Regions from separate parts of the Streptomyces sp. Tu6071 genome, predicted to be linked through region 4. Evidence: riboswitches for the same ligand, from Rfam matches in the RefSeq annotation. Region 4 holds a riboswitch; each other region holds the start of a gene.
What was found. A riboswitch is a leader RNA that binds a small molecule or an ion and turns the genes downstream of it on or off. The one in region 4 is predicted to bind cyclic di-AMP.

Region 1 (5,441 bases), 1.0 Mb from region 4:
GAACCGCCGTTGAGGATGTTCATCATCGGCACCGGGAGCAGGTGCGCGTTGGGGCCGCCGAGGTAGCGGAAGAGCGGGAGGTCGCTCGCCTCGGAGGCGGCGTGCGCGACGGCGAGCGAGACGCCGAGGATGGCGTTGGCGCCGAGCGAGGACTTGTCGGGCGTGGCGTCGAGGTCGGACATCGCCTGGTCGATCAGGCGCTGCTCGGTCGCGTCGTAGCCGACGAGCTCCGGGCCGATCTGCTCGATGACGGCGAGGACGGCCTTCTCGACGCCCTTGCCCTGGTAACGGTTGGCGTCACCGTCACGCAGCTCGATGGCTTCGAAGGCACCGGTGGACGCACCGGAGGGCACGGCAGCACGGCCGGTGCTGCCGTCGTCGAGGCCGACCTCGACCTCGACCGTGGGGTTGCCTCGGGAGTCCAGGATTTCCCGGGCTACGACGACGTCGATGGACGGCACGAGCATCTCCTTCTGGGATGTGGAGCAGGTCTGCGGGGGCCCTTGCGGGGTCTTCCGCTGCATGAGCCTAACCGGCCCGGGGGCCGGTACCGGCCTACGCCCGGGACTCGGCCGCAATCCGTGGGACAGAGCCGGTGAATGGGGCGAATCGGGTGGGCGGAACGGGGCCGATCGGGGCATCTGAGCCGAGGGGGTGACAGGTGAGCCGCGCTGGTGAGCGGGGGTGCGCGCGGGTGAGGGGATACGGGGCGTGGGCGGGCCGCGGGGGCGGGGGCCCGGCGCGGGGCGGAACGGAGCGGGGGCGGCCTGCCGGGGCGGGGGCGGAATGGGGCGCGGCGGGGCGGCGCGGTGCGGTGCGGGGGCGGCGCGGTGCGGTGCGGGGGCGGCGCGGTGCGGTGCGGAAAGTCCGTCCTGCCGCGTACGGGTGGAACGGGGGGCGCGGAAAAGCCCCGCCCCGTCGCGTACGGGGGAGAACGCGACGGGGCGGGGCGGTCCTGCGTGGGGGACGAGGGTCCCCGGTGGGGTCAGCTGAGGTGGAGCTGCTGGCCCGGGTAGATGAGGTCGGCGTCCTTGACGATGTCCTTGTTCAGCTCGAAGAGCTTGTTCCAGCCGCCGGAGACGTGGTGCTTCTGGGCGATCTCGCTGAGGCTGTCGCCCTTGACGACCTTGTATTCGCCGTCGCCCTTCGGGACGGTGATGCCGGTGTCGGTCTTGACCGTGCCGGTGGTCGACTTCGGGGTGGTGTGCTGCTGCTGCGGGGCCTGGCGCTCCTGGCTGCGCGAGGCGCTCTGGTCGCTGGAGGAACGCTCCTGCGGCTGCGACTGCTGACCGCCACCGCTGGGGTTGACGCCCGGGTCGACGCCGTCGTTGCTGAGGTTGCCGGCGCCGGCGCAGGACCAGGCACCCGGGCCCTGCATGTCGAGGAGGCGCTCGGCGGTGGCGATCTGCTGGTCCTTGGTGGCCAGGTCGGCGCGCGAGGCGTACTGGGTGCCGCCGGCGGCGGCCCAGGAGGACTGGCTGAACTGGAGGCCACCGTAGTAGCCGTTGCCCGTGTTGATGGACCAGTTGCCGCCGGACTCGCACTGGGCGACAGCGTCCCAGGTGGAGGTCGAGGCGGCGGAGGCGCTGCCGGTCGCCATCAGCGGGACGGCGATCGCGGCACCGGTGACACCGGCGAACGCGACGATTCGGGTGGTACGACGGCGACGGTGCTTGGCCTTGCCGGAAAACAGCATGGAGGGTCTCCTCACCGACGCCTACGAGGTGAGCTGTCGGGTTCGGGCCTGTGAGTTGCCCGGCCGGACGGCGGCTGCCGCCCGGCTTCACCCCTAGCCCCGGACCGGCGCCCGGTCTCCCGGGCGCCGGCTGGGACGCAAACCTTGGTTCCCCCGCTCCTGCCTTCGGCGCGTGACGCGACGACTGTCCCGAAACGGGCGCCGGCAGGATTCGGCGTGACGACCGTCGGGGCCTCCCGGTGGGGAAGCGAGCACGACGTTAAGCAACAAATCAGCGGAACTTCAAAGACGATCAGGGCGGTTGAGACTCATGTCTCACTCGACCCCTACCGGACAATAACGGACAGACACGGTCAACCGCTTGTCCGGTTATCGCCCTGAATCCGCACCAAGATCCAGGCTCTGGCCAGGAAGAATGAGGTCCGGGTCAGTCCCGATGATCTTCTTGTTCTGCTCGTAGAGCCCGGTCCAGCCGTCGGCGAGCTCGTGCGCCTCGGCGATGCTCCAGAGATTGTCCCCTTCGCGCACCTTGTACGCGTCCGTCTTGTCCGCCCCGTCCGCACCCTTCTGACCCTCCGTGTCCGTGGCCGCGTGACGCCCGCCGGGGGCGGAGCGGTCGGCACCGGAGTCGCGGTCGTCGCCCGACGTGGCGGACGTCTCGCCGGAGGGGTCGCCGCCGGGGACGGTGGTCGACTCGGAGGGCGAGGCGGAGCCGGTGGCGTCCGCGGTCTCGGAGGACGAGGCGGAGGAGTCGGGCTTCGCGTGCTTGCCGCGGCTCTGCCCCGCGGCGCCGTCCTTGCCCGTGGCGCCGTCCTTGTCCTTGCCGGAGGGGCTCGCGGAGGCGTCGGCGGAGGGGGCCTCGCCGGAGGCGTCGGCGTCGGGCGTCTTCGAGGCGGAGGGGTCGGCGCTCGCCGAGGACGAGGAGGAAGCGTCCGCCTCCTTGCCCTTCTTCTCCTTCTTGTCCTGCTTGTCCGTCTGCGCCTTGCCCGTCTCCGTGGCGCTCGGCGTGTCCTGCGGTGCGGGCGTCGAGGCCGTCGAGCCGTCCTCGGCGGTGAGCCCGGCGCTCAGGGCGCAGCCGGGCCAGGCGGAGGGGCCCTGGGTCGCGAGGATGCGCTGACCCACCTGTATCTGCTGGGCGGGCGTCGCCATGTCGGCACGGGGCGCGAGGTCGAGACCGCCGTTGGCCTCCCACTCCTCGTCGGAGAGCTGGAGGCCGCCGTAGTAGTCGTTGCCGTTGTCGGCCGCCCAGTCGCCGCCGGTCTCGCACTCCACGAGGCGGTCCCAGGGACCCTGGTCGGCGCTCGCGGTCCCCGCGCCGAGGAGGGGGATGGCGATGGCGGAGCCGGTGACCCCTGCCGCGATGACAAGGGCCGGGGCCTGGCGGGGGCGTCGGTGGCGACCGTTCCCGGAGAGCATGCGGTGCCTTTCGCAAGCAGCTGAGGGGTCAGCTGGTGGGACAGATGATCCGGACGTGAACGTAGCGGGATTCGAACGCTCGTCACAAGTCGATGCAGCACTGATCACGCGAACATCACATTATTGACGCGCGTTCAGTTCACGACTGCTCACATCCCTGTCCAGAGGGTGTGAAACGGACGGGAAGGGTGCGTAGGCCGCGCATGATGAGGCCGCCGCGCCAGCGCAGTTGTCCGGGGTCCGCGTCGAGCGCGAGGTCGGGGAGGCGCGTGAAGAGGCGGGCGAGCGCGGTCTTCCCCTCCAGGCGGGCGAGCGGGGCGCCGAGGCAGTAGTGGATGCCGTGGCCGTAGCCGAGGTGCTGGTTGTCGCGGCGGGCGAGGTCGAGCGTGGCGGGGCCGGGGAAGCGGGCGGGGTCGCGGTCGGCGGCGGCGAGGACGACGAGGACGGGGTCGCCGGAGCGGATCTGCCGGCCCGCGAGGTCGAAGGACTCGGTGGCGTAGCGCCAGGTGGCGAGTTCGACGGGGCCGTCGAAGCGGAGGAGTTCCTCGATGCCGGTGGTGAGGAGGGCGTCGCCGTGGTCGGGGCCCGCCAGGGCGTCGTGGAGCGAGGCGCGCTGACCGGGGTGCTGGAGGAGCGCGAACGTACCGTTCCCGATCAGGTTGACGGTCGTCTCGAAACCCGCGAAGAGAAGGATGAAGGCCATGGCGGCGGCCTCGTTCTCGGTGAGGTGCTCGCCGTCGTCGGCGGCCTGGATGAGCGCCGAGATGAGGTCGTCGCCGAGGTCGCGGCGTTTCCTGTGGATGAGTTCGGCGAGGTAGCCGCGCATCTTGCCGACGGCGCGGCCCACGCCCCCGCGCGGGCCCTGTCCGTGCCGGATCATCATGCCCGCCCAGTCGCGGAAGTCGTCCTGGTCCTCGCGCGGGACGCCGAGGAGGTCGCAGATCGCGTAGATGGGGAGCGGGAAGGCGAACTCGTGGATGAGGTCCGCGCTGCCGCGCGCGGCGAAGCCGTCGATGAGGTGGTCCGTCAGCTCGGCGACGCGCGGCGCGAAGGCCGCGACGCGGCGCGGTGTGAACGCCTTCGAGACGAGGCGGCGCAGCCGGGTGTGGTCGGGCGGGTCGATGTTGAGCAGGTGCGTCATCAGCTCGGCCTTGCGCTCCCCCGGGATACCGGTCTTCCCCCGCGCCCCGGCGCCCTCCGCGTGGTGCGCGGGGTTCTTCGAGAGCCGGGGCTCGGCGAGCGCCCGCCGCGCGTCCTCGTACCGCGTCACGAGCCACGCCTCGACACCGCTCGGCAGCCGGGTCCAGGCGACGGGCTCGTGCTCGCGCAGCCAGGCGTAGGAGGGGTAGGGGTCGGCGGCGAACTCCCGCGAGAAGAGGGCGGGGGCGTGGGGGGTGGGGGCCTCGGCGGGGAGGGGGGTGCGGGGCATAGGGAGACGGTAGCGAAGCGCGCGGTGGGGGCGGGGGTGGGTCGCCGTCCGGCGGGGGTGGCCTCTTCGGGGGCTCCGCCCCCGGGCCCCCGCTCCTCAAACGCCGGAGGGGCTGGATTGTTCGGGCCGGCGCTGAATTGGTCGGGCGGGCGCTGGATTGGTCGGGCGCCGCTGGATTGGTCGGGCGGGCGCTGGATTGGTCGCGCCGCCGCTGGATTGCTCGGGGGCGCTGCTCAGTTGCCGGGTGTCAGTACCAGGCGGCCGAATACGTTTCCCGTGTCCATTTCCGCGTGTGCCGCTGCTGCCTCGGTCAGGGGCAGGGTCGCGTGGACGACCGTGGCGAGGTCGCCCCGGGCCGCCGCCGCGAAGTGGGTGGTCCGTAGCGTGCGCAGGGCTTCCGGGGCGATCGTCGCGAGGCTCAGCGTGGCGAAGGTCAGCGACTTCTGGAAGGCCGTCATCAGGTGCGTGCCGAAGTCCTCGGGCGGCTGACCACCGACCGCCCCGACGCTCACCAGGCGGCCGTTCGGGGCGAGGAGGCCGAGGAAGGCGGGGAGGTCGGGGCCCGAGACGACGTCCAGGATCACGTCGTACGGGGCCGCGCCGGGCGTCGGCGTGCGACCGGTCGTCTCCGCGGCGCCGAGCGCGCGGAGGCGGGCCGCGCGGTCCGGGGCCGACGCGGTCGCCGTGACGACGGCGCCCGCGCGGGCGGCGAGCTGTACGGCGGCGATGCCGAGCGAGCCCGAGGCGCCGCGCACCAGCACGCGCTCCCCCGCCGCGAGCCGCGCGCGGTCGAGCCCGAAGTGCGCGACCGCCCCGGCGCTGCCGAGCGTGACGGCGGCGGCGGGGGTCAGGTCCGGTGGGAGGGGCACGAGCTGGTCCGCGGGGGCGAGGACGTACTCG
Region 2 (5,441 bases), 1.8 Mb from region 4:
CGCCCGCTCCATGCTCGCGGTGCTCGGCCTCGGCGTGCAGGGGGGCGAGGAGATCACGCTGAGCGCGGAGGGAGAGGGGGCGGAAGAGGCCCTGGACCGGCTCGCCAAACTCGTGGCCGAGGGGCTCCAGGAACTCCCGGAAACCGTTTAGGGAATACGCGGGGGTCCGGGCGCGCGGAATTGTTCTCCACGCGTCCGGGTCCTCGCGCATTTCCGGGGCGGGCACAGCGATAAAGCCCACCGAAGACACACCCCATTACGGGCAGGGAATGCCCGCTCGCCGGGACGGCGAAGGTGGCGAGGTGACGGTCTCGCGATGTCGTATCCCTTTGTATACGGCCCCCGTGTTAATGCGGGAGGCCGGGATTGTTTACGGGATGTTGCGAAGTCCTCACCACCGGGCCGACGCGCACGGTCACACCCGCTCGCGCGGTCACCGGGCGGGCGCGCGACCTCACCAGGCGGGGGCCTCCTCGGGGTCGCGCCCCGGCGGGCGGCGCGGGGGGCGGGGGCCGGGGCCGCGCAGGCGGTGGGCGCGGCGCGCGCGGTCGGCGTGCTGCGCGGTGAGCGCGCGGGCCCGCTCCGCGTCGCCGCGCGCCACCGCGTCGACGATCGCGCCGTGCTCGGCCCAGGACTCCTGCGGGCGGGCGGGCGATTCGACCACGTACATCCACGCGATCTTGTGCCGCAGCAGGGTCAGGAGCGAGGTCAGCGTCTCGCTCGCGCTGGCCTGGACAAGGGTTTCGTGGAACCAGCCGCCCAGCGAGCGCAGGTCCTCCTCCTGCCCCCGCCGCGCCCGCTCCTGCCCGAGCCGGACGAGACCGCGCAGCACCTTGAGGTGCGCCTCGGTCCTGCGCTGCGCGGCGCGCGCCGCGCACAGCGGCTCCAGCAGCAGCCTGGTCTCCAGGACGTCCACGGCCTCCTGCGCCCCCGGCTCCGCGACCTGCGCCCCCGCGTGCCGGCGCGTCACCACGAAGCCCTCCGCCTCCAGCGTGCGCAGCGCCTCCCGCACCGGCACCCGCGACACCCCGTATCTCCGCGCGAGCAATTCCTCCGTGAGCCGGCTCCCCCGCTCGTACACGCCCGAGACGATATCGTCCCTGATCGCCGTGCATACCGAGTGCGCGGGAATGCTCATGACCCGACCTCCGCATTAATCACCGCGAAACGCTGTCTGGACGTCCGCGAGGTGACTCCATTAGAGCAGTGACCCTATGAGAACAGCGAAGAATTCCTCACGGCAGGGCGCATTCCCCGGATTTCCCCGGGCTCCGGTGCGCTGTTTACGGGCGGTTCGGGGCGGAAAGGGCGGGGGTGTGCGGGGCCGGGGGGATCTCGGGGGCCGTAGCCGGAATGCCGAAAGCCCCCGGGGGGCGGGGGCTTTCGGGGGCGTCGCGCGGGGGACGCGGGGCTGGTGCGGGGTCCGTGCGGGGGGCCGGACGAGACCGCTGCGGGATTCCCGTGCGGGGGCGGCACCGGGTCCCGTGCCGGGCCAGGGCTCAGATGTCGATGCCGTGGCCGCGCAGGTAGGCGAGCGGGTCCATGTCGGAGCCGTACTCGGGGCTCGTGCGGGCCTCGAAGTGCAGGTGGGGACCCGTGACGTTGCCCGTGGCGCCCGAGATCGCGATCTGCTGACCCGCGGTCACGGCCTGCCCGACCGCGACGGTGGCGGCGGTCAGGTGCCCGTACTGCGTGTACGTCCCGTCGTGCATACGGAGCACGACCTCGTTCCCGTACGCGCCGCCCCAGTCGACCTTCACGACCGTCCCGGCCCCGACCGCGTGGACGCTCGTGCCGCTCGCCGCGTGGAAGTCGATGCCGGTGTGGCTGCCTGACGACCACAGCGAGCTGCTGGCGTGGTAGCCGGTGGAGACGTACGAGCCGGGGATCGGCAGGACGAAGGTGTTGAGGCGCTTGCGCTCGGCGGCCCGCGCGGCCCGCTCCTTCGCCTCCTTCTTCCGCTCGGCCTCGCGCTTCGCCTTCGCGGCCTCCTTGCTCGCCCGGGCCGCGGCCTCCGCCTCGGCGGCGTCCTGCTCGGCGGCGGAGTGCACGAGGGACGCCTGCGTGGCGATCTCCTGGGCGACGCTGTCGAAGCCGATGACGCGGGTGAGGCCGGTGTCGGGGCCCTCATGCTGCGCGGCCTGCGCGGGCGCGGCGAGGGTGCCGACGACGGAACCGGTCGTGAGCGCGGCGATCCCGGCCACCTTCGCACCGGTGCGGGACGCTCGGACGGCAGGGCGGCGGTGCCTGCCCGTGGGGCGCGTGAACGCCATGAAGCGGCTGTTCCTTTCCTTCCCTCTCGCCTACCGGGTTAGCTGACGGGTTCGGAGCAGGAAGGTCTCCTACGGACACCGGCGGACGGCATCCGATTCACCCCATGGGACACATGGGTCCCCGGCTCCCGGGTACGAGCCCCGGAACTCGGCGAAGGCCGTCCGCTGCCGCGGGCGCGGCGCATACCTGACGAACAGCCGGAGTGACGCTAAGCGGGACAACACTTCCGCAACAAACGGAACCGCACCTTTGTTGCTCATGCCACACCCCAGACAGGCCGTCATGCACCCAATACGGACACGATGACGACCCCGTCGGGACGATCACGGGTCCGCCTCCGACCCCTGGGTACCCCCGTGTCCGGACAAAGACGCACAGCCGCCGCCGGTACGAGAGCCTTGCCCGATGTCCGCGACTTGTCGGCTGCGTGGGGGAGCACGACGACGGGCGGGGCACGTCGGGGACGTGAGCCTTCGGGGCTGGTGGGGGGTCGGTTGACGGGGGACGGGTGGCGGGGGCGAGTGACGGGGGCAATTGTGTCAGTGCCCACGGCGAGCACGAGGGCCGACGAACCGTCACGGACATCCGCGCTCTACCGACCACGCCTGCCGGGCGCTCGGCTGACGGCGAGACAGCGAGCGGGAGGGAAACAGTCGGTCCCGGCGGGAGGGCGGGCGGGTGCGCCGGGGACCGCGTGCGCGCGCCTGGGGGTCCCGTCCTCCGGACATCGACGCACAGCCCCTCGCAAGAGCCCCCGGCACGGTGACGACGGCGAGGGAGGCCGCCGGACTGTGGCCAACGGGCCCAACCACCTCACCGCGGCTGTCCGTTCAGCACCGCACAGCGTTGCCCCCGCGATGATCCCAACGCCCTGACGCAGTCCTTGGCGGGCTCACCGTGAAGACGCGCCCCCGATCCCCGCTCCGGCCGAGCCCGCCGGTAGCAGCGGACGAGCGGACCGAGCCGGACGGTCGCGGGCAGGCCAACAAGCCCAGCCAGGCCGACCAGGCCGCCCGGTCACGTTCACCCGGACCGAACCCGACCGGACGGGTGCGGCCACCGTCCCGGCCGCACCCGTCCCCACGACCTCAGCCCTGCACCACCGTCACTTCCCCGATCCCCAACTCCCGCACCGGATCGGCGATCTGCGCCGCGTCCCCCACGAGGACCGTCACGAGGCGGTCCGCCGGGAAGGCGTTCACGACGGCGGCCGTGGCCTCCACCGTGCCCGTCTCGGCGAGGCGGCGGTAGAAGGCGGCCTGGAAGTCGTCGGGAAGCTGCTGCTCGACCTGGTCGGCGAGCGTCCCCGCGACGGCGGCGGCCGTCTCGTACTTGAGCGGGGCGACGCCCACGAGGTTCTGCTCGGCCGTCTCGCGCTCCACGTCCGTGAGCCCGCCCGCCGCGAGGTCGCGCAGCACCTTCCACAGGTCCGCCAGCGCGGGCCCGGTGGACTCGGTGTCGACCGAGCCGCTGATCGCGAGGAGCGCGGCGCCCGGGGCGAGCCCCGTGCCCTCCGCCGGGCTCCCGGACCGCAGCACCTGGCCGAAGGCCCGCACGCCGTAGGTGTAGCCCTTCTCCTCGCGCAGCACCCGGTCGAGACGCGAGGTCAGCGTCCCGCCCAGGCAGTAGGTGCCGAGCACCTGCGCCGCCCACACCGGGTCGTGCCGGTCCGGGCCCGTACGGCCGATGAGGAGCTGCGTCTGCACCGAGCCCGGCCGGTCGACGATGAAGACGCGCCCGGTGTCGTCCGAGGTGATCGGGCTCATGGCGGGCGAGGCGGGGGCCGAGCCCGTCCACGTGCCGAGGCTCTCGGCGAGCAGGGCGTCGAGATCGGCGCCCGCGAAGTCGCCGACGACGACCACAGTGGCCGTGGCCGGATGTACGTACCGCTCGTACAGCTCCCGTACGGCCTTCGCGTCGATCGCCTCGACGGTCTCCGCCGTGCCCTGCCGGGGGCGGGAGATGCGGCTGCCGGCCGGGAAGAGCTGCTTGAACAGCTCCTTGGCCGCGCGGCGCGCCGGGTTGGCGGCCTCGTGCGGGATCTCGTCGAGCCTGTTCCGTACCAGTCGCTCGATCTCGGACTCGGCGAAGGCGGGGGCGCGCAGGGCCTCGGCGAGCAGGTCGAGTCCCTTGGGGAGGCGCGAGACCGGCACTTCGAGGGAGAGGCGGAGCCCCGCGTGGTCCGCGTGCGCGTCGAGCGTCGCGCCGCAGCGCTCCAGTTCGGCGGCGTACTCCTCGGCGGAGTGCTTGTCGGTGCCCTCGGTGAAGGCGCGCGCGAGGATCGTGGCGAGGCCGTCGAGGCCCTTCGGCTCGGCGTCGAGCGGAACGTCGAGCAGCACCTCCACAGCGACGAGCTGCTGACCTGGGCGCTCGCAGCGCAGGAGGGTCAGGCCATTGGACAGGGTGGAGCGCTCCGGGGCGGGGAAGGCCCAGGGCTTGGCGGGGCCCGGCTGGGGGCGCGGGTGGAACTCCATGGTGCTCTGCACGGCTTCGCTCACTGCTGCGCCGCCTCCTCGTCCTGGTCGGTGGCCGCTTCCTCGGCGGCGGGGGTCTGCTCAGGCGCGGTGGGCTCGTAGACGAGGACCGCGCGGTTGTCCGGGCGGAGCCGGGCGGCGGCGATCTCGCGCACCTCGTCGGCGGTGATCGTGAGGAGGCGGTCCACGGCGGTGAAGGCGAGCTGCGGGTCTCCGAAGAGCACGGCGTACCGGCAGAGCTGGTCGGCGCGGCCGGCGACGGTGTCGAGCTGGTCGAGCCACTCGCGCTCCAGCTGGGCCTGGGCGCGCTCCATCTCCTCGGCCGTCGGGCCCTCCTCGGCGAAGCGGGCCAGCTCCTCGTCCACGGCCGCCTCGATCGCGGGGATCTCGACACCCGCGCTCGTCTTGACGTCGAGCCAGCCGAGCGAGGGGGCGCCCGCCAGCCGCAGCAGCCCGAAACCGGCGGCGACGGCCGAACGGTCGCGGCGCACCAGGCGGTTGAAGAGCCGCGAGGACTCGCCGCCGCCGAGGATGGTGAGCGCGACATCGGCGGCGTCCCCGGCGCGGGTCCCGTCCTCGGGAAGCCGGTAGGCCGCCATGAGGGCGCGCGAGGGCACGTCCTCACGCACCGTCTCGCGCAACTGCCCGCCCATCACGTCGGGCAGCGAGCCGTCGCGCGGCGGCTGCTTGCCG
Region 3 (5,441 bases), 2.8 Mb from region 4:
GGGGGTGCGGGTCGCGATCCAGTCGATGAGGCTCTGGAGGGGGTCGGACAGCTCACGCCCCAGGGAGGTGAGCGCGTAGCTCACCTTCGGCGGCACGGTCGGCTCCACCTCTCGGTCCACGAGGCCGTCGCGGACCAGGACGCGGAGGTTCTGCGAGAGCATCTTCTCGCTGATGCCGCCGATGCGGTCCCGCAGCTCGTAGAAGCGCAGCGGTCCCGCGCGCAGCGAGGCGAGGATGAGGACGCCCCACCGGCTCGTCACGTGGTCGAGAACCGTACGTCCCGGGCAGTCGCCCCGGAAGGCGTCCCCGTCGGCCGCGACGGAGGACGGCGCGACGGAGGACGGCGCGACCGAGGACGGCGCGACGCCGGGAGGTCGGACGGCCTCCGGGGGCGTGAGCGCGCCGGGAGGCTGGAGCGCGCCCGGTCGCGGGGTGGGGACCGCGTTCACCGGTCGGCGGCGAGGCCGAGGGCCGGGCCCTGGGCCGGCTCGCCGCCCGGGTGCGCGGCCGGACCGGTGGGCCCGGCGGACTCCCAGTGGCGCTCCAGCGGCAGCGAGACCGCGCGCCACCACGGCTCCTCCGGCAGCTCGCCCGCGGGCTCGAAGGGCTGGCCCGGTCGCGGGAAGGCGATCCGGGAGCCGGAGGCGTCGCCGAGGTCCTTCGTCCACTCGGCGGGCTCGGCCCACGGGTGCGGGGCGAGGTTGAACGTGCCCCAGTGGATCGGCAGGAGGACCCCGCCGCCGAGGTCCCCGTGAGCGCGGAGCGCCTCGGCGGGGGTCATGTGGATGTCGGGCCAGTACTCGCTGTACGCGCCGAGCTGGATCATCGTCACGTCGAAGGGGCCGTGCTCGCGGCCGATCCCGGCGAAGCCGGGGAAGTAGCCGGTGTCCCCGCTGTGGAAGACGCGGTGCTCGGGCCCCGCGACGACCCAGGAGGCCCACAGCGTGTGCTGCGTGTTGCGCAGGCCGCGTCCGCAGAAGTGCCGGGCGGGCGTCGCGGTCAGCCGCACCCCGGCCAGCTCCGTCGACTCGTGCCAGTCCAGCTCCCGCACGAGCGCGTCGGGCACGCCCCAGTGCTCCAGGTGGGCGCCGATGCCGAGCGGGACGACGAAGGTCGTGCCGCTCGCCGCGAGGGTGCGGATCGAGGGCAGGTCGAGGTGGTCGTAGTGGTCGTGCGAGATGACCACGGCATCGACGCGGTCGAGCGCGGCGAGCGGGAAGGGGGCGGGGTGCAGGCGCTTGGGCCCGGCGAAGGAGAAGGGGGAGCAGCGCTCGCCCCACACTGGGTCGAAGAGGATGCGGGCGCCGTCGATCTCGGTGAGCACCGAGGAGTGCCCGGTCCAGGTGACGCGCAGGCCCTCGCGCGGGGGCCGCGCGAGGTCGGCGAGGGTCGTGGGATGCACGGGGAGGACGCCGGAGGGGGCGCGCCGGGCGCGGTCCTCGGAGCGGAAGTACGTGCGCAGGAGTTCCTTGCGGTCCGGCGTCGGGGCGCCGCCCGTCATCTCGCCCGCGGGACCCTCCGGGTTGGTGAAGACGCCCTTGGCCGGGTCGAAGTGCGGGGAGCGGCGGATACGGGCCATGCGGGCGCCGCGCGGATCGGCCCCGAAGGCCGGCGGAGTGGGGAGGCGGCGGGTGGGGGGCACGGGTGTCTCCTCGGGTGCGGAAGTTCCGGGGCGGTACGTGTCAATACTCGGCGGGTCCGTCGGCCCGGCGCTCGCCGGGGTGGGCCTTGCGGGGGCTCCGCCCCCGGGCCCCCGCCCCTCAAACGCCGGAGGGGCCGGATTTGGTTCCGCCGGCGGGGCTGCTTCTGCTTCCCTCTACAGCGGCAGCAGATCCGGGCGCTTCGCGTGGACGTGGTCGCCCGAGGACTCGCCGCGCAGGCGGCGGCCGATCCAGGGGACGAGGTACTCGCGGGCCCAGGCGATGTCGTCGCGCCGCTCCTCGAAGGTGCCGCGCGGGCGCAGCGCGGGCCAGGGCTGCTCGGGGTCGGCGGGGATGTCGAGGCCGAGGAGCTGGGCGGCGCGCAGGGCGACGCGGGTGTGGCCCTCGGGGCCGAGGTGGAGGCGGTCGCTGTCCCAGGCGCGGCGGTCGCGCACCGAGCGCAGGGCCCACAGGTCCAGGACGAGGCAGCCGTGGCGGTCGGCGACGGCGCGTACGTGCGCGTTGTACGTGGCGATCTTGCCGCGCAGGTGGCGCAGGACAGGCGTGTCCCGCGTGTCGAAGCCGGTCGCGATCATGACGGTGCCCGCCGCGCCGGAGAGCGTGGCGACCGCCTTCTCGAAGCGTTCGGCGAGGTCGTCCGGGTCGCTGCCGGGGCGCAGGACGTCGTTGCCGCCCGCGACGAAGGAGACGAGGTCGGGGGCGAGCGCCGCCGCGCGGGGGACCTGGTCCCCGGCGATCTGGTCGAGGAGCTTGCCGCGCACGGCGAGGTTGGCGTAGCGGAAGGCGGAGCGCTCGGGGAGGCGGTCGGCGAGCTGGACGGCGAGGCGGTCGGCCCAGCCGGTGAGGAGCCCGTCGGGCCCGGGGTCGCCCACGCCCTCCGTGAAGCTGTCGCCCACGGCCACGTAGGACGTCACGGTGCCCTCCGCGCGGAGGGCCTTGCTGCTGGGAATCCTCGCTTCTCGTGCCACCTCGGCATCCTTCACCTTTACGCCAGACTTACGCCACCGTAGGGAGGGGGTGACACGGAGTGAGAAAGACCACCGGTCAAGAAAGCCCCAACCCCGGAATAAACGGCACCCCTTGGCGGTCGTGTCCCGAAACGGCCGCCGCGGCCCGCCCCTTGGGGGAACGGGCCGCGGCGGCTCTCGGTGGTACGGCGCTCAGGCGTTGACGCCGTGCTGCGCGAGGAAGGTGATCGGGTTGACGTCGCTCCCGTAGTCGGGGCCCGTGCGGACCTCGAAGTGCAGGTGCGGGCCGGTCACGTTGCCGGTCGCGCCGGAGACGGCGATCTGCTGACCCTCGCCGACGCTCTGCCCGGCCGAGACCTTGAAGGCGGAGAGGTGGGCGTACTGGCTGTAGTGGCCGTCGGCGTGCTTGATGACGATCTGGTTGCCGTAGGCGCCGCCCCAACCCGCCGTGACGACCGTGCCGGCGGCGACGGACTTGACCGGGGTACCGGTGTTGACCGGGAAGTCGGCGCCCGTGTGGCCGTGCGACCACAGGCTGCCGTTGCGGCCGTAGCCGCTGCCCTTGACGCCGTCGACGGGCGCGGTCCAGCCGGAGCCCGTGGTGGCCTTCTTGGCGGCGGGGGCCGGGGTCGCGGCCTTCTTCACGACGAGCTTCGAACCGGGCTTGATGATGCCGGGGTTGGCGCCGATGGTGCCCTTGTTCTGCTCGTAGAGCTTCTTCCAGCCGCCGGAGACCTTCTCCTTCTTGGCGATCTTGATGAGCGTGTCACCGGTCTTGACGGTGTACGTCGCGTCCTTCGCGGGGCTCGCGGCGTGGGCGCCGCCGAGGGCGGTGAGCGGGAGCGCCACGACGGCGGCACCGGTGGTGCCGAGCAGCGCGAGGCGACGGGTGAACGAGCGGCGGTTGGCCGTGGCGGACATGCGGATTCCTTCTCCGTCGCCTGCGGGGTGAGCTGTCGGGTTCGGGCTGGAGCTGCCCGGCCACCGGCGCGGTGCGCGCGGTGACTTCACCCCGAGCCGTCCCGGGAGGACCGGGAACGGCGTGAAGCGTGTGGGTCCCCCGCTCCTGCCGGTACGGGTGTGAGTGAGCGTGAGAGTCCGGGGCGGCGGCAGGATTCGGCGTTCCGGCCGGACTGGTGGTGACCGTAAAGGCAATGCGACACGCCGGACAAGCAGCCTTTTTGCGCTGTGAATCACATTTGGTGATCCATTCCGAAGATTTCCGTCACTCTCCGTGGAAACAGCTCGATACGGACAGAACCGGACGTACGCCGTTTGCAGCGAAAACGGTCCACCCCGCCCCGGACCCCCATCCGGCACCGTCCGTCACCGCTATGACGCTGCTCACCTCGGGGTTCTCCCGCGCTCGGGTACCTTGCCCGGCCCCGTGGTCCGTGCGAGTCTCGGCCTCGCGCCCCCGCCGGCGAGCCGCGCCGGCGGCCGACCGGAAGGAGTCCCGTGACGCAGCCGTCCCCGGGGACCGCGCCCGAGCCCGTCGCCACCCCCTCGGCGGGGCCGGAGGAGCCCGCGCTGAGCGCCGTCCGCAACTTCCGCGACGTGGGCGGGCTGCCCACCCGCGACGGCCGCCGCACCCGCCGCGGCGTCCTCTTCCGCAGTGGCCACCTCGCGCACGCCACCGACACCGATGCCGCCTACCTCGCGGGCCTCGGCCTCCACTCCGTCTTCGACTTCCGCAACGCCGCCGACCGCGCCCTCGAAGGCCCCGACGTCGAACTGCCCGGCGTGCGCAATGTGCACCTGCCGCTCAACGACCCGGCGGACGGCGCGGAGTTCTGGCGGATCGTGCGGGACGGGGAGGTGGGCCAACTGCGAGCGGCGCTCGGCGAGGGGCGCGCCGAGGCCCGCATGGAGGCCAGTTACCGGCAGCTGATCAAGGAGCGTACCGCCGAGCACGGGCGGCTGCTGCGGGCGATCGCCGAGGACAGCGTGCCCGCGCTGCTGCACTGCGCGGCGGGCAAGGACCGGGCGGGCACCTCGATCGCGCTCGTCCTGCTCGCCGTGGGCGTGGAGGAGGAGGCGATCGAGGAGGACTACCTCAAGTCGGACGCGCGCCACCGCCGCTACCGCGTCTCGCGCGGCAAGGACGCGGTGGCACCGACGGCGCCGGAGGTGGCCGAGCTGCTCGATCCGCTCTTCGCGGCGCGGGCGAGCTATCTGCGGGCGGCGTTCGAGACGATCGACACGCACTGGGGTGGCCGGGAGCGGTATTTCGGGGAAGTCCTGGGGATGGACGGGGCGCTGCGCGAGCGGTTGAGGGAACGGCTCGTGGAATGACCCCACCGTGGGGGCCCCGCCCCCACACCCCCGCTCCTCACTCGCCGGAGGGGCTGGCATCGCGCGGGTGGAGGGGCTGATCTCTCCGCTACTGGTTCTTCGCTCCCAGCACGAAGAGCAGGTAGAGGAAGGCCGCGACGCCGTGCGCGGCGACGACGTAGACGAAGACGCGGACCCACAGCCCGGTCGGGATCTTGTCCTCGACGAAGCGGCGGATCGGGCTGTCCTCCGGCGAGGACTCCGGGGCCCGCGGGGACGGGGGCGACTGCGGTTCGGGGGCCTTCGGCTCCTCCGCCGTGGCCCGTCCTGCGGGCTCGGGCTGGTACTCGGACTCGGGCATTACGCGCCTCCTGGGTGGACGTCGCCGAGGCAGAGCGCGCCGAGCGGGCTCTGCAAGAGCGTGTGGACGAAGAGCAGCACCGCGCCGTCCGGGTCCGCGGCGGCGATGCGGTGCGGGGTGAGCGAGTCGAAGTGGGCGCTGTCCCCCGGGCCGAGCAGGTGCGCGCTGTCGCCGAG
Region 4 (5,441 bases):
CGCAACGCCTGGCCCGGCACCCTCACCCCGGACGGGCTCGCCCCCGAGGGCGGTGGCCACCTCGTCGTCGCACCCCCCGCCGACGCTCCCGCCCCGCCTCCCGGCACCCCTGGGCTCGCCGTCATCGCCCCCGAGTCCGTCGCACTCCACCCGAGCCGCCCGAGCGGCAGCCCCCGCAACACCTACGCCTGCACCGTCACCGAGATCACCGCTCTCGGCAGCCGCCTCCGCGTCCTCCTCGCCGGCCCCGACTGCCCCGCCCTCATCGCCGAGATCACCCCCGAGGCCGCCGCCGACCTCGCCCTCCACGAGGGCACGCCCGTCTGGGCGAGCGTGAAGGCCACGGACATCACCCTCGTGCCCCTGTGAACAACGGTGGCGCGGAGCACTCCGGGAAGGGTGTAGAGTTGGGTTTACCGACGCGGGGTGGAGCAGCTCGGTAGCTCGCTGGGCTCATAACCCAGAGGTCGCAGGTTCAAATCCTGTCCCCGCTACTCAGTACGAAGGCCCCGGCGCCCCCAAGGCGCCGGGGCCTTCGTCATGCCGTGGCGGAGCCCCGCCCGGCCGTCCCCGACTCGCGGCACCGCTCTCCCGGCGCGACCCTGGAAGAAGTACGTACGTACAAGGGGCGCGGGCGCGCGCACGGCCGGCGGGAGGCGAGCCTTGGGGCAGCGAGGAACGGGGCCGGGCGGGGACAACGACTCCGCACGCCCCGAAGACCCCACCCCCGGCTCGCCGCCCTCCGTATCTTCTACGCCAAAGAACTCCGGACAGGCGGGGCCCGACGGGCTCGACCCCGAGCCGGAGGGCGGCCCCCGCACGACCCCCGGGCAGGAGAGCCGCCCGCACACCGACCCCGGGCTGATCGGCTCCGGGTCGGTCGGCCCTGGGCCGGTCGGCTCCGGGCCTGTCGGCTCCGGGCCGGTCTTCGGGGGGCAGGGCGGTTCGGCCGCTGACGACTCAGAATCGGACCACCGAGCCGGTACCGGTTCCGAGGGTTCCGGTGCCTCCGCGAATCCGGAGTCCTCCTCCGACTCGGCGCCCGCGAGCGGCCCCGAGTCCTCGGGTGTCCCCGCGTCCGCCGCCCGCCCCGGCTCCTCCGGCAACCCACCATCCTCCGACGCCTCCGACGCCTCCGCGGCTGCCGCCTCCCGCAGCCCCTCCACCTCCACCTCCGCCGACCCCTCCCTCAGCCCCTCCGCCTCCTCAGGCAGTTCCGGCGATTCCGGCAGCTCCAGCGATTCCGGCGGCTCCACGTGGGACACCCCGCCCCGTCAGGACTACAAGCCGGTTCCGCCTCCGCCGCCGCACCGGCCCCAGCCGCACCCCCAGCTTGCGGCCGCGTGGGCGCGGCGGGAGGTGGCGGTGCGGGTGCTGGTGCGGGTGGTGCCGTTGCTGCTGGTGGTCTGCGGGTTCGTCCTCGGGTTGTTCGCGCCCGCGACGTTCACCGGGGCGCCGTTCTTCGCCGCGGCGCCGCTCGTGGCCGCGCCCTTCGCCTCGTCGCGGGTCACCGCGGGGGTCGGGGGGCTCGCGGTCGTCGGGGAGATCCTGCTCCAGGTCATCCGAGGAAGGTTGCCCACCGGGCCGTTCCTCATCGAGCTGAGCACCGTGCTCACCGTCGCCGCGCTCGCCGTGCTGATCAACGCCCTCATCCGCCGCGGCGACCGCCGCCTCGCCTCCGTGCAGAACGTCGCCGCCGTCGCGCAGCGCGCCGTGCTGCCCGTGCCCGCCGAGCGGATCGGCGGGCTCGACGTCGCCGCGCAGTACGAGGCCGCCGAGGCCGACGCGTTCATCGGCGGGGACCTGTACGCCGTGCAGGACACCCCGTACGGCGTCCGTATGGTGCTCGGCGACGTGCGGGGCAAGGGGCTCGGCGCGGTCGAGGCGGTCTCGGTCGTCATCGGGGCGTTTCGCGAGGCCGCCGAGCAGGAGCCGACCGTGGAGGGCGTCGCCCAGCGCCTCGAACGCGCCCTCGCCCGCGAGGGCCTGCGCCGTCGCGCGCTCGACGCCTTCGAGGGCTTCACGACCGCCGTGCTCGCCGAGGTCCCGCGCGGCGCCGCCGAACTGCGCCTCGTCAACCGCGGCCACACCGAACCGCTGCTCCTCGAACGCGACGGCCGCCTCCACGTCCTGACCCCCGGCGAGCACGCGCTCCCGCTCGGGATGGGCGAACTCGGCGCCTGGCCCGACCGCGCCGAGATCATCGACTTCCCGCCCGGCGCGACCCTCCTCCTCTACACCGACGGCCTCTCCGAGGCCCGCGACGCGCGCGGGCGCTTCTACGACCCCGTCGCCCGCCTCAGCGGCCGCGTCTTCCCGCACCCGCGTGCCCTGCTGACCACGATCACCGAGGAGGTCCTGCGGTACACGGGCGGCGCCACGACGGACGACATGGCCCTGCTCGCCGTCCGCCGCCCCGATGCCCCGGCCCAGGGCACGACCGGCGCGACGGCCGGGGCGGCTGGAGGGACCGGTACGGCCGCCGAGACCGAAACTCTGGGACCCGTGACCCCGCGTGAATCATTCGATAACAATTGACGCCCCATCAGATTCACAGCCTGGACGATTGCCCGGTCAACTCGTCCGGATCACTCGCCACATGTCCGTTTAGCCGCTGGTGGTGGCCGTAAAGGATCATCGGCAACGGCTTGGAATCACCCCTCCGGGTCTATTAACGTTCGATAACGCAGCGCGGTCGTCCCAGTCGGCGAGAGCGTCGGCTCCGCGCGCGTGCGCCGAATCCCGCGAGGGAACCGGGGAACCACTCTTCCGGGGTGAATCGGGTGCCCGTACGGGTGCCCGTAGGAGACCTTCCTGCTCCGAACCCGTCAGCTAACCCGGTAGGCGAGAAGGAAGGAAAGGAGAGTCGCCTTCGTGGCGTCCAACCCGCCTGCCCCCGGCCCGAGCGCCTTCCCCACCGGCATGCTCACCCCCGGCGGTTCGCTGCCGGCCCAGCCCCCGGCCCCCATCTCCGGCGCGCCCTACGGGTCCGCCGTCCCCACCCAGTCGTACGGGTCCGTCCCCGCGCAGCCCTACGGGTCCGCCCCGGCGCAGTCGTACGGTTCCGCCCAGTCGTACGGGTCCGCCCCGCGCCTGCCGTACGGGACCGACGCCGCCCCCGCCGCGTACGCGCCCCCCGCGGGTCACGCCGCCCCGGTGGACGTCTACCCGGGCTCCGTCGGATTCGGCGCGTACGGGAGCGGTGCTCCCGAGGCGGGCGGCGAGTGGAACCCGACAGAGGAATCGCTCGGGTCCGTGCGCGGCCGGCACCGGGTCGCCAAGCAGCGCGGCGGACTCGCCCGCAGCTCGACCGTGCTCGGAGTCGGGGTGCTCGCTGCGGTCGGCGCGGGCGGTATCGCCTCGGCGCAGGAGAAGCCGCCGGTGAAGCTCTCGCTGCCGGAGAAGGTCACGGAGGTGACCGGGCAGCTCAAGCAGGTGCTGCCGGACGCCGAGTCGCTCCCCGGCATCGGCTCGCTCGTCGCCGACGCCAAGGGCGACACGCCCGAACAGCTCGCCGCCAACCCCGCCGCCGCGCCGCTCACCAACGCCGGGCTCAGCGACACCGACCGCGAGCAGGGCGCCACCGACGCGGGCGAGGCGCTGCGCGCCCGCATCCTCGCGCAGGCCGAGAATCAGGCCGACAGCGCGGACCGTACGGCCCGCGAACAGGCCGAGGCGGTCGCGGCGCAGGCCGCCGCCGACCACGCCGCGCAGGCGCAGAAGAAGGCCGCGGACGAGCAGGAGAAGAAGGAAGCGGCGGCGAAGGCCAGGGCGGAGGCCGAGGCGAAGGCGAAGGCGGAGGCGAAGCGCCTCGCGGAACTCGCCCGCAGCTACACCCTCCCCGTCGCCTCCTACACCCTCACCTCGCACTTCGGCGACGGTGGCTCGATGTGGTCCTCCGGGCACCACACGGGGCTCGACTTCGCCGCGCCGACCGGCACGCCGCTCAAGGCGATCCACTCGGCGACCGTCCAGGAGGCGGGCTGGTCCGGCGCGTACGGCTACCGCACCGTGCTCCTTCTCGACGACGGTACGGAGCTGTGGTACTGCCACCAGTCCTCGATCTCGGTGAGCGTGGGGCAGAAGGTGACGACCGGTGAGGTCATCGGTCGCGTCGGTGCGACCGGCAACGTGACAGGCCCTCACCTCCACTTGGAGGTCCACCCGGCGGGCGGCGCGGCGGTCGACCCGCTCCCGTGGCTCCAGGACCACGGCCAGCAGCCCTGAGCCGGCCCGCGCGGGAGGGGTGACCGCGCGAGAGGGGTGACCGCGCGGGAGAGGTGACCGCGCGGGAGAGGTGACCGCGCGGCGGAAGAGTCCGCACGCAAGAAGTTTCAGCGTGGCGGAAGTGTCCGCGTCCGTGCGGATACCTCCGCCGCGCGGACTCCGCTGCGACGCAGACCCGTCCCACCGCAGCCGACGCCCTGCCGCCGCGCGGTCACCGCTTCCCCCGCCCCAGCGATTCCCCCCGCCGGGAATTTTCTGACCGCCTCAGGAGTTGGTTGTCCTCATGACTTCTCTCCGCCCCCTCGGTGCCTCCGACATCGAGGTCTTCCCCCTCGCCCTCGGTGGCAACGTCTTCGGCTGGACGGCCGACCGCGACACCTCCTTCGCCGTCCTCGACGGCTACACGCAGGCGGGCGGCAACTTCGTCGACACCGCCGATGCCTACAGCCAATGGGCGCCGGGCAACGAGGGCGGAGTGTCGGAGCGCATCATCGGCGAGTGGATGAAGGCGCGCGGCAACCGCTCCGACGTCGTCGTCGCGACCAAGGGCGGCGCGCTGTCCACGCGCAAGGGCCTGCGCGCCGACACGGTCAAGGCGGCTGTCGAGGACTCCCTGCGCCGCCTCCAGAGCGACTACATCGACCTCTACTACACGCACTACGACGACGAGTCGGTCGAGGTCGGGGAGTTCCTGACGGTGCTCGACGAACTGGTCGGGGCGGGCAAGATCCGCGCCATCGCCGCCTCGAACATCTCCCCGGAGCGGCTTCAGGAGGCGCTGGACTTCTCCGACCGCGAGGGGATCGCGAAGTACGTCGCGCTCCAGCCGCAGTACAACCTCGTCTCGCGCGACACGTACGAGGGCAGGCTCCAGGACATCGCCGGGCGCGGCGGGCTCGCGGCCGTCCCGTACTACGGCCTCGCGGCCGGCTTCCTGACGGGCAAGTACCGCCCCGGCACCACCGTCGACAGCGCCCGCGCGCAGGGCGCGGGCAAGCACCTCGAAACGGAGCGGGGCCGCAAGGTGCTCGTCGCGCTCGACGAGGTCGCCGAGGCGCACGGCGCCGAGATCGCCACCGTCGCGCTCGCCTGGCTGGCCGCGCGACCGACCGTCGTCGCGCCGATCGCCAGCGCCCGCACCCCCGAGCAGCTCAAGGCGCTCGTTGCCCTCGCCGACCTGACCCTCACCCAGGGCGAGGTGGACAAGCTCACGG

Region 1: another riboswitch for cyclic di-AMP. It lies ahead of STTU_RS19220 (transglycosylase family protein); the one in region 4 lies ahead of STTU_RS14705 (M23 family metallopeptidase).
Region 2: another riboswitch for cyclic di-AMP. It lies ahead of STTU_RS07245 (M23 family metallopeptidase); the one in region 4 lies ahead of STTU_RS14705 (M23 family metallopeptidase).
Region 3: another riboswitch for cyclic di-AMP. It lies ahead of STTU_RS03290 (M23 family metallopeptidase); the one in region 4 lies ahead of STTU_RS14705 (M23 family metallopeptidase).

What each region holds. Positions count from the first base shown of each region.
Region 1 is NZ_CM001165.1:4,601,417-4,606,857, reverse strand. It holds gene eno (phosphopyruvate hydratase) at 1-467, opposite strand, end outside; gene STTU_RS19220 (transglycosylase family protein) at 986-1,696, opposite strand; cyclic di-AMP (ydaO/yuaA leader) riboswitch at 1,700-1,877, opposite strand; gene STTU_RS35925 (LysM peptidoglycan-binding domain-containing protein) at 2,066-3,112, opposite strand; gene STTU_RS19210 (cytochrome P450 family protein) at 3,252-4,541, opposite strand; gene STTU_RS19205 (quinone oxidoreductase family protein) at 4,775-5,441, opposite strand, start outside.
Region 2 is NZ_CM001165.1:1,776,005-1,781,445, forward strand. It holds gene STTU_RS07235 (HPr family phosphocarrier protein) at 1-151, shown strand, start outside; gene STTU_RS07240 (GntR family transcriptional regulator) at 455-1,138, opposite strand; gene STTU_RS07245 (M23 family metallopeptidase) at 1,500-2,273, opposite strand; cyclic di-AMP (ydaO/yuaA leader) riboswitch at 2,286-2,437, opposite strand; gene STTU_RS07250 (M16 family metallopeptidase) at 3,363-4,748, opposite strand; gene STTU_RS07255 (M16 family metallopeptidase) at 4,769-5,441, opposite strand, start outside.
Region 3 is NZ_CM001165.1:797,314-802,754, forward strand. It holds gene STTU_RS36010 (winged helix-turn-helix transcriptional regulator) at 1-450, opposite strand, end outside; gene STTU_RS03280 (MBL fold metallo-hydrolase) at 447-1,580, opposite strand; gene STTU_RS03285 (SGNH/GDSL hydrolase family protein) at 1,818-2,630, opposite strand; gene STTU_RS03290 (M23 family metallopeptidase) at 2,823-3,551, opposite strand; cyclic di-AMP (ydaO/yuaA leader) riboswitch at 3,554-3,731, opposite strand; gene STTU_RS03295 (tyrosine-protein phosphatase) at 4,089-4,925, shown strand; gene STTU_RS03300 (DUF6126 family protein) at 5,014-5,265, opposite strand; gene STTU_RS03305 (helix-turn-helix domain-containing protein) at 5,265-5,441, opposite strand, start outside.
Region 4 is NZ_CM001165.1:3,580,422-3,585,862, reverse strand. It holds gene STTU_RS14725 (ABC transporter permease) at 1-369, shown strand, start outside; tRNA gene STTU_RS14720 (tRNA-Met) at 421-494, shown strand; gene STTU_RS14710 (PP2C family protein-serine/threonine phosphatase) at 1,372-2,538, shown strand; cyclic di-AMP (ydaO/yuaA leader) riboswitch at 2,724-2,862, shown strand; gene STTU_RS14705 (M23 family metallopeptidase) at 2,875-4,227, shown strand; gene STTU_RS14700 (aldo/keto reductase) at 4,511-5,441, shown strand, end outside.